DNA from 3 places in the Rhizobium sp. 10N427 genome. Region 3 is predicted to be linked to each of the others. Evidence: predicted binding sites of a transcription regulator. Region 3 holds the regulator's gene; each other region holds the start of a gene.
The links. Region 3 encodes LexA, which represses DNA repair genes until DNA is damaged. Its sites were predicted from a motif close to TGTTCNNNNTGTGTTCNG; they were not measured.

Region 1 (5,874 bases), on a different contig from region 3:
CGACGCCATGAGCGGGGTACACGATCGATTCACCGGTCTTGAAGCCGTGGCGAGCTGCTGAAGGTTTTTTCTGCTGGGTCGTCATACTAATCAAAAACTCCCTGTTACGCTTCCGGCGGCGGCCGGAGCCGGGTCAGTCAGGCCCGGATGAGACGGTAGAATTCCCGTCGGGTGACTTCACTCTGGTCCCACCAGACATAAGCAAAGAAATTCGTGCACGCGATTAACGATCGGACAGCTCAACTCGTTGATATGTCACGGAAACCGCGTACGGATTTAATTTGCTTTCGTGATGGTTTTGGGCACGCCTCGTGCCTCAAATGGGTCAGTCTCTAGAACCTATCACAAAAATATGAGGAAATCAATAATTTGGTGCGTGTGAGTCATGCGGGCAACACATGGCTCACATATTAGTGAAGCATCACTTGAAACGTTTAAGCGCCTTCTGAACCCGATTTCAGGCGGATTTCAGCGGCTTGGCTTCAGTCGCCTGAACCGGGCTTTTCGGAGAAGTACTTCTCGAATTTGCCGGTCTCGCCGTCCATTTCCTTGGCCTCGGGCATCGAGTCCTTTTTGACGGTAATATTGGGCCAGACGCTGGCATATTCAGCGTTGATCTTGAGCCATTTGTCGAGACCCGGCTCGGTATCCGGCTTGATCGCCTCGGCAGGACATTCGGGTTCGCAAACGCCGCAGTCTATGCATTCGTCGGGATGGATGACGAGGAAATTCTCGCCTTCATAAAAGCAGTCGACCGGGCAGACTTCCACGCAGTCGGTATATTTGCAGCGAATGCAATTGTCGGTCACGACATAGGTCATGAAAAACTCCAGGATTTCACGCGAGCGGGGAGACGAACCTGGAACGTCGCGTCTTTCCCTGTGCCGGAGGAGCAGCGTTGACTGGCTTGGGAGGCAAGAACGCAGTCCGGCGAGTTGATTGTGACGTATCGGCTTTACAGCCTGATTTCAAGGATTATCCATCTTCAAAAACCGGCGGCGCAGACAGAGTTTTCTAATCCTCGCCCGACTGGAGCCTGTCGATTGCCCGCCGCTCTTTCTTTGTCGGCCGTCCTGCCCCCGCGCCGCGGATCGCCTGCTCGTAGGCGGTGAGACGTTTCGTCTCATCTTCAGGCGGCGTGATGTTCTCGTAAAGGCGCTGCGCCTCTTCGAAAGGCCCCCGCCGCTCGCCCGGCAGTTTGACAAGGAGGACGACGTCCCGGCGATCGAGTTGCAGCTCGACGCGATCGCCCACCTTGACTGTCTGGCTGGGCTGGATGGCACGTTCGCCATTGATGCGAACGTGCCCTGATTGCACATGGCTTTGCGCCAGGGAGCGGGATTTCACCATGCGCGTGAAGAACAGCCACTTGTCGATGCGCTGGCGCGAACCGCTTGCTGGCTGTGTCTCCCCGCCCATCGATTACTTCTTCATCTGCTCCTTCAAGGCAGCGAGCTTGGCGAAGGGCGAATCCGGATCGATCGGCTTCTCCTTGCGCGGCGGCTTGGCCTCGAAGCGCAGCGGCTGGGCGCCGCCACGGTTGTTGTTGCGGTCGTTGCGATCCTTCCGGTCACCACGATCCTGACGGTCGCCACGCTGTTCGTTGCGATCGCCACGGCCCTGATGCGGCTTGCCGCCATCGCGGCCGCGCTGCTGGCGGTTGCCATCGCGGCCTTCGCGATTGCCTTCGCCGCGGTTGTTGCCTTCAGCGCCTTCGGTCGCGCCGCCCTGACGACGGTTGCCCTGCTGGCGCTCGCCGCCGCGGCGTTCGCCGTGGTTGCGCACCGGGCGCTGGTTGTCGTTGCGGCCGCCGAGGCGCCACAGCAGAACCGGCTTCGGCTCCTGCGGTTCGCCGCTTTCGGCTGTCACTTCGGCAGCTTCAGCAGGCGCTTCGGCAGCAACAGGCGCAGCCTCGGCAGCGGGTGCTTCTGCAGGTGCTTCCTCAGCACCATCCGCATCGTCGTGATCGGCCTTGTCGGATGCTTCTTCGGCTGGTGCCTCGCTCGCGGCCGGTGCAGCCGACGCATCTTGCGTGGCAAGATGGGCGGCAGCCTCTTCGGCCTTCACGGCATCCGCACGGTAACCGAGACCCTTGAGGATCTCTTCCATGTCCTCGAGCGTCGCGCCGAGGATGGAGAGCATTGCGGTCGTCGTCGTAAAGCGGCGGCCGTCATAGGCACCCTCGGGACGGTTTGCCTGACCCGGCTTCCACTGCAGCAGCGGACGGATGATATCGGCAAGCCGCTCGAGGATGTCGATACGAACAGCCCGTTTTCCAAGGAAACGGAAACCGGCAAGCTTGTAGAAGGTGCGCTCGAAGCTCGGATCGGTGACGACAGACGTACGTCCAGCCGCCAGAACCGGAATGAGGTCACCATAGCCAGGCTTGTCGAGACCGTCGTTCTTCAGCGCCCAGAGGAGCGTGATCAATTCAGCGGGCGCCGGCTTCAGAAGTGCCGGAACGAAGATGTGGTAAGCGCCAAACCGCACGCCGTAGCGGCGCATTGAGGCACGGCCATCCTGATCCAGCGACTTGACGTCGTCGGCGACGTCGCGGCGGAACAGTACGCCGAGATTCTCGACGAGCTGGAACGCCAGACCCTTTGCCAGGCCCTGCAGGTCTTCGGCGCGCGACAGATCGTCAAGCGGCTTAAGCACCGTGCTGATATGATGATTGACGAAGCGCTCGACGCGGGCGGCGACATGATCGCGCGCATTTCCGGTCAACTGCTCGTCAGCAAGCAGGATCACCCGCGGCCGCATGATGTGGTCGCTGCCCGAAAGCCGCGCCACGGGATCGCCGAGCCAGCGCACAAGGCCATCGGCACTGATCGCCAGATCGCCATTGCCGGCAGCATGCATGCGCGCAGCGCGCGCTTCGAATTCCAGAGCAAGCGCCTTTTGTGAAGCAGCCTGTACGGCCTTGGCGTCCGGTCCATCCGTTCCACCGATGGGCGTGAAGCGGAAACCGCTCAACTGACCCACATGATGTCCCTCCACGAAGACATCACCATTCACACTGATTTCAGCTTCCAGCATCGCATTCTCTCTCAGGCGCTTCATGAGCACAGATGTCCTGCGATCAACAAAGCGTTTCGTCAACCTTTCATGTAACGCATCGGACAATCGATCTTCGATTTCCCGCGTCTTTTCCTGCCAGTGTGTCGGATCGGCAAGCCAACCGGGCCGGTTCGACACATAGGTCCAGGTTCTTATCTGCGCGATTCGCGCCGAAAGCGTGTCGATTTCACCGTCCGTCCGGTCCGCACGATGCACCTGCTCCGCGAGGAAATCTTCGTTCACCGTGCCACGGCGGACGAGATCAGAAAAGAGGGTCGAGATCAGATCGGCATGCTGGGCCGGTGCGATGCGCCGGTAATCGGGCAGCGCACAAGCTTCCCATAGCTTTTCAACCCTTTCCGGCTTGGTCGCAAGATCAATAATTTCCGGATAGCGCGAAAGATGTTCCAGCGCCTGCTGATCGACCGAAGGCAGGGATCGCGTCAGCCCCTGGACGCTCGGTGGCTTTTCCAGGCTTGCGCGCAGCGATTGTATCGAGGCGAAGTCGAATTCCTTGGTCCGCCACTGCAGAACCTTGACGTTGTCGAACTCGTGCGCCTCGATCCGCTGCACCAGTTCATCACCAAAAGGCGCGACCTGCCCGGTGACGCCGAAGGTGCCATCGCGAACATGGCGGCCGGCACGCCCGGCGATCTGGCCAAGTTCTGCGGGATTGAGATTGCGGAACTGGTAGCCGTCGAATTTCCGGTCTTGCGCGAAGGCGACATGATCGACGTCGAGATTGAGCCCCATGCCGATCGCATCGGTGGCGACCAGATATTCGACATCGCCCGCCTGATAGAGCGCCACCTGGGCATTGCGCGTCCGCGGGCTGAGCGCACCAAGGACAACGGCCGCACCACCGCGTTGGCGCCGGATCAGTTCGGCGATCGCGTAAACTTCGTCAGCCGAGAAGGCGACGATCGCCGAGCGCTGCGGCAGCCGGGTAATCTTCTTCTGCCCGGCATAGAGCAGCTGCGACAGTCTCGGCCTCTCGATGACGGTAATTCCGGGCAGTAGCTGCTGGAGAATGGGGCGCATCGTGCCGGCGCCGAGCAGCAGCGTCTCGTCGCGGCCGCGCAGATGCAGGATGCGATCGGTGAAGATGTGCCCGCGCTCAAGATCTCCAGCGAGCTGCACTTCGTCGATCGCGACGAAGGCCGCCTTGGTTTCGCGCGGCATCGCCTCGACAGTGCAGACCGAGAAGCGCGCATGCGGCGGCGATATCTTTTCCTCGCCGGTGACCAATGCCACGTTCTGCACACCGACCCTCTCGACGACCCGGCTATAGACCTCGCGCGCCAGAAGGCGCAGCGGCAGACCGATCACGCCGGTGCCATGCGCGACCATGCGCTCGATGGCGTAATGCGTCTTGCCGGTATTGGTCGGCCCGAGCACCGCGGTCACACCGCGCCCACTCAGTATCATCGGCTGCGAATTCAGTGTCATGGTCCATGCAAGTGAGGCGGGGAGCCCCAGGGTCAAGTCAGCAGACAACACATGGACAGGGCAACCGGCAAACGCAAGAGCCGGATGATGCGAATGCGCTGCTAATTTGATTCAACAAGCGGCGCTAAGCCTCTGTTTTGAGATTCGGAACAGCTTGAGAACGAATCAGCGACGAATCGCAGACTCGCGGTGATTCAGCTTTTGTTCACGGCTAAGTATTGGTTTTGAATCAGCTTTTCCCACTAGATGCTGAATCACCGGAATCCGGCAATTTGCAGCAGGCGGTCTTGGACGGCCTCTTTTCATCCAGCGTCAACCGCAAAGACGGAAAACCCCGAAAACCACAGAATTAACCTTCGGGTCAAAGCCGGAACGAATCACAGACGAATCGCCGACAGCCGCAAATTCCGCTTTTGTTCGCCACTGCATATTGATGAACTGCGCGAACGGGCGCTATATGCAGCCTCCTTGATTGCAGGATCAGCATTGAAAATCGGGCGCCATTAACACTTTCCGCCCTGAGTTTGATGTTTCGTTAAAATTTTCTGCGGAACAACGGAACCTTTTTGAGCCTGACGCGTTTATGCCGTCCCGCAGAATATAAGTTCCGGCACCATCAAGAAAACTCCATCCTGAAATTGCACGCACATAAGTTTAGCCGGGAACAAAAACCCGGCTACCGTGTTTATTGTCCATTCGTAACTCGCGGTGAGTTGAAGGACAGAAAACATGCTCAGTACGATACTTCTTATTATCCTTATTCTGCTTTTGATCGGCGCTCTGCCGAATTGGGGTTACAGCCGCGCTTGGGGCTATGGACCTTCTGGCGGTTTGGGGCTAGTTCTCGTCATTATCATTATCCTTGTCCTGATGGGCCGCATCTAAAGGCCATGTAACTGGGGAGTTGTAAGTCATGATGAAGAAGGTTGTTCTCGTTGCAGCACTCGTGGGTGCGCTTGCATCGTGCACGGCAACTGAGCAGGGCACCGCAATCGGCGCTGGCTCTGGCGCCCTTATTGGCGGTGCGGTTTCCAACAGCTGGGGCGGCGCAGCCGTCGGCGCCGTTGCAGGCGGCCTGGTTGGCGCTGCAGTCGGTAACTCGGTCGATCAGCGCAATGGCCGCTATTCGGGCCAGCGCGTCTATCGTGACCGCTACGGTTGCTACGTTGCCTACTCGAACGGCTCAACGCGCCGCGTTCGCTGCTAACAATAGACTGATCTTTTGAAAACGGGCGCCTTGGCGCCCGTTTTTGTTTCAACCGTTTGCGCTAGATCCCGGTGAGTGAACTCCCGGAACCTCGGCGCTTCTAGACGAAAAACTGTCCGCCATTCGCCGTGAGCGTCGAGCCGGTGATGAACCCAGCG
Region 2 (5,874 bases), on a different contig from region 3:
CAGGGGCCGCGGGAGCACGCATATGCTGGGCCGTTGCCCTGAGTGCCGCACTGTTTGCCTGGCCGGAGACGCGGAAGCGCAGCACGAGCGCCTTCAGTGTCTGTGCCTCGTCGTTGAGCGTGACGCTGGCTGCGGTCGCTTCTTCCACCATCGCGGCGTTCTGCTGGGTCACCTGGTCCATCTGGTTCATGGCTTGGTTGACCTCCTTCAGCCCGATCGCCTGCTCGCTGGCGGAGGCGGAAATCTGGCGGATCAGCTCGTTGATGCTCATCACCTGATCGGCGATCTTGTGCAGCGTGCCACCGGCACGGCCGACGAGATCGACGCCTTCCTTGACCTGGACGGCCGAGGTATTGATGAGCGTCTTGATTTCCTTCGCAGCACTCGCCGAGCGCTGCGCCAGTTCGCGGACTTCCTGCGCGACGACCGCAAAACCCTTGCCGGCCTCACCTGCGCGAGCAGCTTCGACGCCGGCGTTCAGAGCAAGCAGGTTGGTCTGGAAGGCGATCTCGTCGATGACGCCGATGATGCGCGACACTTCGGTCGAAGACTGCTCGATGCCCTGCATCGAAGCGATTGCCTTCTGCACGACTTCACCAGACTTCTCTGCATCCTCGCAGGCCAGGTTGACATTCTCGGCAGCAGTCCGGGCGTTCTCGGCGCTAGAATTGACCTGTGCGGTCAGCTCGTTCAGCGCAGCTGCGGTCTCTTCCAAGCTTGCGGCTTGCTGTTCCGTGCGCTTGGCAAGATCGGAGGCACTGTTGCTGATCTCGCTGGTGCCGGAGCCGATGTTGCCGACGCTGAGGTTCATCGTGTTGATCGTTTCCTCGAGGCTGGCGAGTGCAGCGTTGAAGTCCTGCTTCAGCTTTGCATATTCGCCAGGGAACTCGTCGTTGATCCGGTGGCCGAGATTGCCCTGCGACAATTCGGAGAGACCGGCACCGACGATGGCAACGATCTGGCGCTGGAGCGCGACCGACTGCTGGCGCTCGCTTTCGGAGCGGCTGCGTTCGGACTCAGCGGCACTGCGCTGGCTGTCGGCCTCGGATTCGAGGCGGCGCGTATCGGCAAGCGCAAAGCGGAAGCCTTCCAGTGCCTTGGCGACCGAACCGATTTCATCGGCGCGCTCCTGACCGGCCACGGGCTGCTCGTATTGGCCATCGCTGAGCTTCTTGACGCCGGCGACCAGCTGGCCGAGCGGCTTCTGCACGAGAGAGCGGACGGCGAAATAGAGGGCCAGCATCACGGCGCCGAGCACCACGATGCCGCCGATGATCATCATGAAGGTCTGATCCTGCACCGGAGCATTGATGGCGCTGTGGGGCACGTCCACGAGTACGACCCAGGTGGCGTTGAGATCGGGAACGGCGAAGGGATAGACGACGCGATCGAAGGGCTCATAGCCGTCGAGCGAAAGATTCTTGACAACGCCAGGCGTCATCGAGCTCAGGGCGGACTTGACCTGGGCCGAACCCTCAGCATCGCCGTAGGGCTTCGACATCAGCTCCTTCGTCGGCGCGACGATCCAGTTGCCGTTCTGGGCAACCAGCGTCACACGGCCGGAGCCGAAAGGATGCAGGGCCTGCAGCTTGTCGGTCAGCGATTTCAGCGAGATATCGACGCCTTCGACACCGATCATCTTGCCGCCGGAAACGACGGGATAAGCGATCGAGGTCAGCAGCGTCGGGACATCCGTGCCTTCAGCAAGGTAAGGCGTGGTGATGGCACCCTTGCCGCTTTCGGCAGCGAGCTTCCACCATTCGGCCGTATAGTCGTTGTCGAAGGTCGAGAACTGGATCGCGCCATCCTTGGTCTTCGACCAGTAAGGCGTGAAAGCGCCAGCCTTGTTGGTGCCCTCGTCGAGCTTGTCGGCAATCTCGGTGGTCTTGCCGTCAAAGGCGCCGAGCTGTTCGCAGAACCAGCTGCCGAACGCGAAGGCGTTCTTCTCGAGATTGGCCTTCAGGACATTGATGATGCCCTTGCGGTCGAAGTTGCCACCTTCGTGGCCGCGGCCGACAACGCCGGACATGGAGCGCGCAGCACTCGCCAGTTCGCCGACATTGGCGGCGATTTCGTTGGCAATAGCTTTTGCCTCAAGATTCGCCTGGTCCATCGTCAGCGTCTGCACGCGGCTGCGCGTCTGATCGATGAGGAAAAAGTTTGATACAAAAAGGACGAGCGCGATGGCGACGCCGGTGATGACAATGAGCTTTGCGGCAAGCGACTTCATGCGGAAGATGAACATGGTGCCTCGGCGGGGCGACTTGCCGGACGAACATTTCCGGCACAGGCGAGGGTGAGCCGCGCCGTCATGGAGCAGCCGTGCAAAAGTCCAGGCGCCGTTAAAATTGAAGCCTGACGATCGCCGGAAAGATCGCCAGAAATCTCTTAAATTTGAATGAAACTGTACGAATTGAGCCCCTGAATTGCCTTGGCGGCAGAGGGTTTTCGTGAAGTGTTTCGGAAACAGAAAAGTCTATAGCTTGTTTGCGACTTCGGCGCTGAGCGGGATCGACGGCTGGGCTCCCGCCTTGAGGCAGGCAAGGGATCCGGCAACGGCGGCGCGGCGCAGTGACGTCTCGAAATCGAGACCGTCGTCGAGGCTTGCGGCGAAATAGCCGCAGAAGGTGTCGCCGGCACCGACGGTATCGACAGGCTCAATCTTCAGTCCTTTCGCCCGGACGAGCTCGCCATCGCGAATGGCAATGACGCCATCGGCGCCAAGTGTGACGATCAGCGTCTGTCCGGTTTCGCCGTGAAGGCGCTTCAAGGCGGCCTCGCGATCGCCAGCGGTCATGCCTTCTTGTCCGGCCAGAAGCTCGAATTCCGTCTCGTTGGCGATGACGATATCTGCCAGCCGCCCAAGGCGTGGTGCGTCGGCAATCAGCGGTGCGAGATTGAGTACGCTGCGGATGCCCTTCTTGCGGGCCGCATCAAGAGCCTTCTCGACGGCGGCCGGGGGAACCTCGAGCTGCAGCATGAGAATATCTTTGGGTTCCATTGCCGCAACCGCGGCCTCTGCGTCATCGGGGCTGACGGTGCCATTGGCGCCGGGAACGACCGCGATCATGTTTTCGCCGTCGCCGCCCACGAGGATCAGCGCGGTGCCGGTTGGGCCGTCTACATGATTGACCTTGGAAAGTCCGGTACCGGCATCGCTAAGAAGCGCGATCGCGGGGGCGGCGAACTCATCCTTGCCGACTGCGCCGGCCATGCTCACGGTGCTGCCTGCACGGCGCGCAGCAAGAGCCTGGTTGGCACCCTTGCCGCCGGCAGCAGTCGCAAATCCTGTTCCAGCCACCGTTTCGCCCGGCTTCGGCAGGCGCGCGGTGGTGGCGATGAGGTCCATGTTGATGGAGCCGAACACAGTGATCATGGTAGATGTCCCGTCCTTTAATTGGCGCGACACTGCCCGAAGGGCTCACTCCTCGTCAACCACCCTGAGCTTGAGAAGGCCTGTCCGGCTCTCGACCGATTTCGCAGCTGGCTGGTCTTCGCGCTCCGGTTTGCCGGTATCGCCCGTCGCTTCGAATTCGAGAGCCTCGATCTTCGAGCCACGCTTGGTCAGCTTGTCGGCGGAGGTGACGATCATGTCGACATCCTTTTGCGCCATGGCGAAATGCCCTTGCAGCTTGCGCACACGCTCATCGAGGCGGCCGAGATCGTCCATGAGGTTTGCGACTTCACCCTGAATGACGTGCGCCTGTGCGCGCATACGCTGATCCTTGAGAACCGCCTGGATCACCTGGATCGACAGCATCAGCAGGGAAGGAGACACGATGACAATCCGGGCGCGATGCGCCTTCTGGATGATCGGCTCGAAATTCTCGTGGACCTCGGCAAAGATTGATTCTGAGGGCACGAACATGAAGGCAGTGTCCTGGGTTTCGCCCTGGATCAGATACTTTTCCGAGATATCGCGAATATGCACTTCCATATCGCGCCGGAACTGCTGGGAGGCGATCTTGGTGGCATCCGGGCCGCCGGCGTCGCGAATGGCGTTCCAGGCTTCGAGCGGAAACTTGGCGTCGATGACGAGCGGCGGTGCGCCATTCGGCATCTTTACGGTGCAGTCCGGCCGGGAGCCGTTGGAAAGCGTCTGCTGGAAGGCGTAGGCGCCCATCGGCAGTCCGTCGGCGACGATCGTCTCCATTCGCGATTGCCCGAAGGCACCGCGTGTCTGCTTGTTGGAAAGGATCGCCTGGAGGCCGACGACGTCCTTGGCCAGCATCTGGATGTTGTTCTGGGCGACGTCGATGACGGCCAACCGCTCCTGCAGCTTCTGCAGGTTTTCGTGAGTCGATTTTGTCTGTTCGGTGATCGTGTGGCTGACCCGCTGCGACATACCGTCCAGACGCTGGTTGATCGCCTGATTGAGCTCTGCCTGCCGCGTGCCGAACACTTCCGCCATGGTCGAAATGCGGCCCTGCATCTCCGCCTGGATTTTCAGAAGCTCCGACATGCGCATATCGGCTTCCGCCGATCGGATCGCGGCTTCCTCATTCTGCTCGCGCCGCAAGTTGCTGCTTCTGAACAGCAAGAACACGAGGACGACGACCATCGCGGCGATGGCGCCGCCTGCGATGGCGAGAATGGCCGGATTGACGGCGGCAAGCGAGATGGTGAGCGAGTCGGCAGAATTGTTCATCCGGCCACCATAGCAAACTTCAAATCATTGACCAGATCAAAACGTGAACGAATCCACAGGTAGCTTTGGTATGATCAAAAGGCCGCAGTCCACTTTGGGAGAGGGACGACAAATCGTGGCCATGCTTAACGATTGCTCAACCATATTTTAGAAATGTCTCTGCCGAAACAGATCCTTACCGCGCATCGCGCAGACAGAGAACATCATGAGCAGCCAGCAATCGCAATCCGACCTCAAGCAGCGCCTCGACTTCATCGAGCTCGACGATGCTGCCCGCAAGACGATGAGCGAGATCCGGCCTGTCATCAGCTTGCTGGTCGGCGGTGCGCTTGACAAATTCTATCAGAAGATCGCCAAGACCCCGGCCGTTGCCAGCTTCTTCTCCGACAAATCCCATATGGGCCATGCCAAGAAGGCGCAGGAGAACCATTGGGCCAATCTGGCTGGTGGCAATTTCGACGAAACCTACGTGAAGGGCGTCACCGCAGTCGGCCGCACTCACGCCCGCATCGGCCTGGAGCCGCGGTGGTATATCGGTGGCTACGCGATCGTCATGTCCGAGCTCGTTAAGGGCATCATGGACAAGCAATGGCCGTCGATGTTCGGCCGCCAGCAGGGCAAGGTACTGGCCGAGAAGCTTTCCGCCGTCATCAAGGCAGGGATGCTGGACATGGACTATTCGATCTCCGTCTATCTCGAGGCATTGGAAGAAAAGCGCCGCAAGCTGGAGGAGGACCGCGCCAAGGCGGAATCCGACCAGGCGATGGCGCTCGATCATCTGCGCCGTGGCCTGGAAGCGCTCTCCGCCGGCGACCTCGATGCCAAGCTACCCACCGACCTTCCGGGCAATTTCAAGCATATGGCCGACGACTACAATCGCGCCGTCGCCGCGCTGCGCACGTCATTCGGCTCGGTTCGCAGCAGCTCGGCTGAAATCCTGCGCGGCACGGACACGATCTCCAAGGCTGCCGACGATCTGGCGCTTCGTACCGCGCAGCAGGCTGCCGGCGTCGAAGAGAGCTCGGCGGCGCTCCAGCAGCTCTCCGTCAGCGTCGGGCTGACCGCCGCCAATGCCGAGAAGGCCTCGGATGCGGTGCGCGAAACGCAGCAGCGTGCGAAGAATTCCGGCGAGCTTGTGAACAGCGCCGTTTCCGCCATGGCCGGTATCGAGAAGTCGTCGGATGAAATCGCCAAGATCATCGGCGTCATCGACGAAATCGCCTTCC
Region 3 (5,874 bases):
GTCGGCAGTTCGCCGTAGAGCAGCAGATAGCAGACTTCGAGGAAGTCGCCGTGCTCGGCCAGTTGCTCGATCGGGTAGCCGCGGTGCAGCAGAACGCCTTCATCGCCATCGATGTAGGTGATCTTCGATTCACAGGATGCGGTCGAGGTAAAACCAGGATCGTACGTGAAGGAACCGGTGTTCTTGTAGAGTGCGCCGATATCGATGACATCAGGCCCAATCGTTCCGCTCTTTACGGAAAGATTGGCGGATTTGTCGCCGATTTTGATTGTTGCGCTTTGATCCGTCATTCTGATCCTCCAAATTGGCGGCGGCGCCATAAAAGCGCCATAGGGTTAAGCGTCCGCTCAGATTGCTATATGATAGCGCGCCTAATGCCAAGTTACCGTGACGCCATTTTGTGCATCGCAGTATCAACTTTTAGGCACTCCTGCGATGCTGTAAACGCATAGCGGAAGCCGATGATTTATTTAGGCTTTTTGCACTCACGTTTTTTCATCATTTTTCAATCGATTATTGTTGCTGAAACGCGCGCAGGGTTGCATTCTGGTTGTATTCTATCGGGTCATCAGGCTCTTTGCATGCCGGAGTTGAAAACCAGCGACGTCAGCACGATCACCATCGGTGCCGCGGCCAAATTGCCGCAGACGCCGCTGATGCCGCCTGCAGCGGGCTCTCTCTTCGCACCTGTTAATCTAGGTCACCGCCGGCAGCTTTCTATTCATGCTCTTCGGTCGCTCCAGCGCCGTGTTGTGCAAAGCCTGCCGGCCTGCGCTGTCGAAGAACTGGCTTATGGCGGCCGCATGTTGTTTGCGCCGGTGGCGCTCGGACTGGGCTCCGTTCTCTGGTTTGCCTGCGGCGCAGACATTTCACCGGCTGTGCCGCTTTCATGCGCAATCGCGCTACTTCTGCTGCTCGCAGTGACGGATCGCGGCCGGGAGTGGAGCCGGATCTGCCTAGTCTCCATGATGTTGATCGCTGTTGGCATCCTCGCCGCACAATTCGAGACCTGGAGAGCCGGTACTGTCGTTCTCGATTCGGCGGTAACGACAACGCTGACAGGCCGCGTAGAGCGGCGGGAAAGCGATGGCCGCGGCGGCTGGCGGTATCTGCTGGCGCTCAAGGCGACGGAGAACCCGGCGCTGAAACGGCCGCCAGAGCAGGTGATCGTGATTGCGCGCGGCCAGAAAGCGGAGTTCCAAACCGGGGCTTGGCTGAAGGGCAGGGCAAGGCTGACGCCGCCGTCAGGCCCCGCTCTTCCCGGCCTCAACGACTTTTCGTTCGGTGCCTATTTCGACGGCGTCGGTGGCAACGGTTTCTTTTATGGTGCCCCTGCCGTAGTTCCGGCGGCCGAACCCGGGCCCGGATCGATGCAGGATCGCGCGCTTGAATGGCTTTATCGCCTCAGAAGCGGCATCGGCGATCGTATCAGAGGTATCCTGCCTGGCGACACCGGCGCTTTCGCCGCCGCTCTCGTCACGGACGAGCGCCGCGCCATTTCGAGCGAGACGACCGAGGCGCTGCGCCAATCCGGGCTTGCGCATATCATTGCCATTTCCGGTCTCAACATGGCGCTGTCGGCAGGCATCTTCTTCGTCGGCTTCCGCAGCGTGCTCAGCCTGTTTCCGGCTGTCGTCCAGGCCTATCCCGTCAAGAAGATCGCCGCAGCCGGTGCGCTTGCCGCCGTCACCGCCTATTTCCTGATCTCGGGCTTCGCCGTCTCCGCCGAACGCGCCTTCATCATGATGGCGATCATGTTGGCCGCAGTCTTCTTCGACCGGCCGTCGATCAGTCTGCGCAACGTAGCCCTATCGGCGCTGGTGATCATTGTCCTCTCGCCCTTGGAGATCATGGGACCAAGCTTCCAGATGTCCTTCGCCGCGACACTGGCCCTCGTCGCGGGCTATGCGCTCTGGAAGGAGAGGCCGGTGCGCGACCGGCCCTTCGCAAAGTTTCGCGCAGTCAGGATGCTGTCTTCCGCCGCGGCGTTCTTCGGTGGCATTCTGCTGACCTCCGTCATCGGCGGCTTCTCGACCGCGTTGTTCTCGGTCGAGCACTTCCACCGGCTGACGGCCTATGGCCTGCCAGCCAATCTCGCTGCCATGCCGATCATCTCCTTCATCATCATGCCGTTCGGCCTCATTGCCATGCTGCTGATGCCCTTCGGCCTCGATGCATGGGCGTGGCAGGTGACGGGCTTCGGGCTCGATCTGGTGATCGCCATCGCCAGGACGGTTGCTTCATGGGGCGGCGATATCGGCGTCGGGCGCCTGGCGTCTTGGTATTTTCCCGCGGCGGTGACAGGTTTCCTGCTGCTGACTTTGCTGCGCAGCCGCATGCGCCATCTAGGCACCGCGATCTTGGTGGCATCGACGACAGCCGCCGCGATGTTGGGAGGTCCTCCGCCGCCGAAAATCGTGATTGCCGAGGACGGGAGCATGGCGGGCATCGTCAGTGACAACGGCCTCGCCACCAATCGCGAGCGGCCACCGGGCTTTATCTTTGATCAATGGAGGCGCGCTCTGGTGATCGATAAGCATTTGTCACCGGCGTTCCCGGCGCTCCCGGATATTCCAACCGCACCGCGCGGTGAAAGGCTGAAACTGACAGAGGCACAGCAGAACGACACCATGAACGCGATCAAGGCCAGTGCGACGGGCGAGCGCTTCTCATGCGTGAAAAAGGCCTGGTGTACGGCGAAGCTCGACAGTGGTTCGATCCTGACCGTGATCGAGAATGCGGCGTTCCTTGGCCCAGCCTGCGACATATCCGATATCGTCGTCACACCGGTTCGCCTGCGCCTCGATACCTGCCGCTCAGGCGCCCTGCTTTTCACCGGGGAGACACTGCGGAAGACAGGCGCTGTCGAGCTTCGTTTCCCCAATGGGATCGCCGAAATCACCACATCATTCGAGGGTCTCGACCGGCCCTGGACCGGCCACCGCGCCTACGATTGGCGCAGCGGCACTTTTGGTGAAAGCGAGACGCTCAGTGATAGCGGCGGATAAGGCCAACGAGCTTGCCCTGAACCTTGACGCGGTCCGGTCCGAAAATACGGGTTTCGTAAGCCGGGTTGGCAGCTTCGAGCGCAATGGATGCACCCTTGCGGCGAAAGCGCTTCAGCGTTGCCTCTTCGTCATCGACGAGAGCAACGACGATATCACCGGCATTGGCGGTATTGGTGTTGCGGATGATGACCGTATCGCCGTCGAAGATGCCGGCCTCGATCATCGAGTCGCCCTTGACCTCAAGAGCATAATGTTCACCGTTTCCGAGCATGTCGGCGGGAACAGTGATGTCGTGTGTGTTCTGCTGGATCGCCGAAATCGGCACACCGGCTGCGATCCGGCCCATGACCGGCACGGAGATCGACGTGTGATTGTCCTCGTTCGCCGGCTTCGGCGGCGCGACGGGCTGCGGCTTGCCAAGGCTGCCTTCGATGACGCTCGGCGAGAAGCCGCGGCGCGGCTGAATGCTCGGGCTGTAGGCTTCCGGAAGCTTGATGACCTCGAGTGCGCGCGCCCTGTTCGGTAGGCGGCGAATGAAGCCACGTTCTTCCAGAGCCGTGATCAGGCGATGGATGCCCGACTTGGAAGCCAGGTCGAGCGCATCCTTCATCTCGTCGAAGGACGGCGGTACGCCGGACTCCTTCATCCGCTCGTGAATGAAGAGGAGAAGCTCCTGTTGTTTGCGCGTCAGCATCGAAGTCTTTCCCCAGATTCGTGAAACAAAGCCAGAACGGACACTATATGTTCCATATGTGTTCCGCAAGTGCCTAAATATTGGTAAAACTTCCGATGATTTTTCGTCGTTTTTGAAAGTTTATTTGCCGCATTGGTGATCCACGCTTGCGCTTTGCCGGGCAGGGCGTGCAAATCTCTGCCGGCTTCACCGGAGGAACCGCCATGACGCATCCGCTCGATCATCTGGTACTGCCCGTGACCCATATCGACGTTGCCCGCGAGCGACTCGGGCGTCTCGGTTTCACCGTCGCGGCCGATGGCCGTCATCCGTTCGGAACGGAGAATGCCTGCGTCTTCTTGGCCGACAAGACCTATCTCGAACCGCTCGGTGTCGCGAGCCAAGCGGAGTGCGACGCGGCAGTCGCGAAGGGCAACAGCTTCGTCGCCCGCGATCAGGCCTTCCGCTTCCGCTGCGGCGATGATGGTTTTTCAGCCATCGTCTTCGGCACCGATGATGCCGATGCGGACAAGGCTTCCTATGACGGCGCGCAGCTCAGCGGCGGTGATATGGTCGAATTCTCGCGGCCGATCGTCATGCCCGACGGAACGCAGGCGACAGGCGCCTTCAAGCTCGCCTTTGCCGCCGATCTCCGGGCACCCGATGTCTTCTTCTTCGCCTGCCAGCGGATCAACGCCTTTCCGGCCGATCGCAAGGCACTGGAAACCCATGCAAACGGCGTCACCGGCATCAGCGAGATTGCCCTGAGCGCTGAGGATCCGCAGGCCTTCGCCGAATTTCTGGAGACGGCCAGCGGTGGAGTGGAGCCTAAGGAGGCGGCACTCGGCCTATCCTTCGAATTGCCGAACGGGAGACTTTCCATCTTCTCGAACGAGGGCATGGAGGCCTATTTCGATGCCGAGCCACTTGTCACCGATAACGGCCTCAGGGCGCGCGCAATCGTCTTTTCGGTCGGTGATCTGGCCGTGACAGCGGCGCATTTGGCTGCTAACGGGATCACCCATGTCAGTATGAACAATCGTCTGCTGGTGAAGCCGGCGCCGGGACAAGGCGCAATCTTTGCCTTCGAGGAGACCCAATGACAAATACCAATGCAGAAGTCGTCGCCGGCGAGAGTGCTGGACGCGTTACTTTTTCGAATACGGGCAAGCTGTCGCTGATCGCCGGTCCTTGCCAGATGGAAAGCCGCGACCACGCTTTCATGGTCGCCGGTGTTCTGAGCGAACTCTGCAAGTCGCTCGGTATCGGCCTCGTCTATAAGTCGTCTTTCGACAAGGCGAACCGCACATCGCTTTCCGCCGAGCGCGGCATCGGTCTTGAAAAGGCGCTTGAAGTCTTCTCCGATCTGAAGAAGGAATTCGGCTTTCCCGTTCTGACCGACATCCACACGGAAGAGCAGTGCGAGCAGGTGGCTTCCGTCGCCGACATCCTGCAGATCCCGGCCTTCCTCAGCCGCCAGACCGACCTTCTCGTTGCCGCCGCCAAGACCGGCCGGATCGTCAACGTCAAGAAGGGCCAGTTCCTGGCGCCCTGGGACATGAAGAATGTTCTCACCAAGCTGAATGCCAGCGGTAATCCGAACATCCTGCTCTGCGAACGCGGCGCCTCCTTCGGTTACAACACGCTGGTATCGGACATGCGCTCGCTGCCAATCATGGCCGCACTCGGCGCCCCTGTTATCTTCGACGCCACGCATTCCGTGCAGCAGCCGGGCGGGCAGGGCGGCTCGAGCGGTGGTCAGCGCGAATTCGTTGAGACCCTGGCGCGTGCAGCCGTTGCAGTCGGTGTCGCAGGTGTTTTTGTCGAAACCCACGAAGACCCGGACAACGCCCCGTCCGACGGCCCGAATATGGTCTATCTGAAGGACATGCCGCGGCTTCTCGAAAAGCTTCTCGCCTTCGACGCGATCGCGAAAGCGGCCTGACGTTCAAAAGGCTGACATGATCCTGTAATAGGCCTCGAATGAGGCCGGAAACGAAGGCATGTTAGGCGGCTCAAAAACGGCCATTGTAATTTGCGTGCCTTCGATTAAGACGATTTCAAACGATTTATCCCACCCACCGAGCAGGAAGAAACCCATGACTGCAATTACCGATATCATCGCCCGCGAGATTCTCGATAGCCGTGGCAACCCCACCGTCGAGGTCGACGTTTATCTGGAAGATGGCAGCA

Region 1: AC1DIJ_RS08375 (helicase-related protein) is a predicted target of LexA. The motif match lies at 4,655-4,672, and genes of this name have one in related genera.
Region 2: AC1DIJ_RS10275 (DNA recombination protein RmuC) is a predicted target of LexA. The motif match lies at 4,681-4,698, and genes of this name have one in related genera.

What each region holds. Positions count from the first base shown of each region.
Region 1 is NZ_JBFTID010000003.1:187,476-193,349, reverse strand. It holds gene AC1DIJ_RS08390 (CarD family transcriptional regulator) at 1-85, opposite strand, end outside; gene fdxA (ferredoxin FdxA) at 483-821, opposite strand; gene AC1DIJ_RS08380 (RNA-binding S4 domain-containing protein) at 1,015-1,419, opposite strand; gene AC1DIJ_RS08375 (helicase-related protein) at 1,423-4,509, opposite strand; gene AC1DIJ_RS08370 (DUF3309 family protein) at 5,239-5,394, shown strand; gene AC1DIJ_RS08365 (YMGG-like glycine zipper-containing protein) at 5,423-5,716, shown strand; gene phbB (beta-ketoacyl-ACP reductase) at 5,817-5,874, opposite strand, start outside.
Region 2 is NZ_JBFTID010000004.1:105,881-111,754, reverse strand. It holds gene AC1DIJ_RS10285 (methyl-accepting chemotaxis protein) at 1-2,245, opposite strand, end outside; gene AC1DIJ_RS10280 (ribokinase) at 2,477-3,376, opposite strand; gene AC1DIJ_RS10275 (DNA recombination protein RmuC) at 3,422-4,648, opposite strand; gene AC1DIJ_RS10270 (globin-coupled sensor protein) at 4,854-5,874, shown strand, end outside.
Region 3 is NZ_JBFTID010000020.1:36,474-42,347, forward strand. It holds gene gltA (citrate synthase) at 1-290, opposite strand, end outside; gene AC1DIJ_RS27870 (ComEC/Rec2 family competence protein) at 804-3,008, shown strand; gene lexA (transcriptional repressor LexA) at 2,989-3,702, opposite strand; gene AC1DIJ_RS27880 (VOC family protein) at 3,906-4,784, shown strand; gene kdsA (3-deoxy-8-phosphooctulonate synthase) at 4,781-5,626, shown strand; gene eno (phosphopyruvate hydratase) at 5,781-5,874, shown strand, end outside.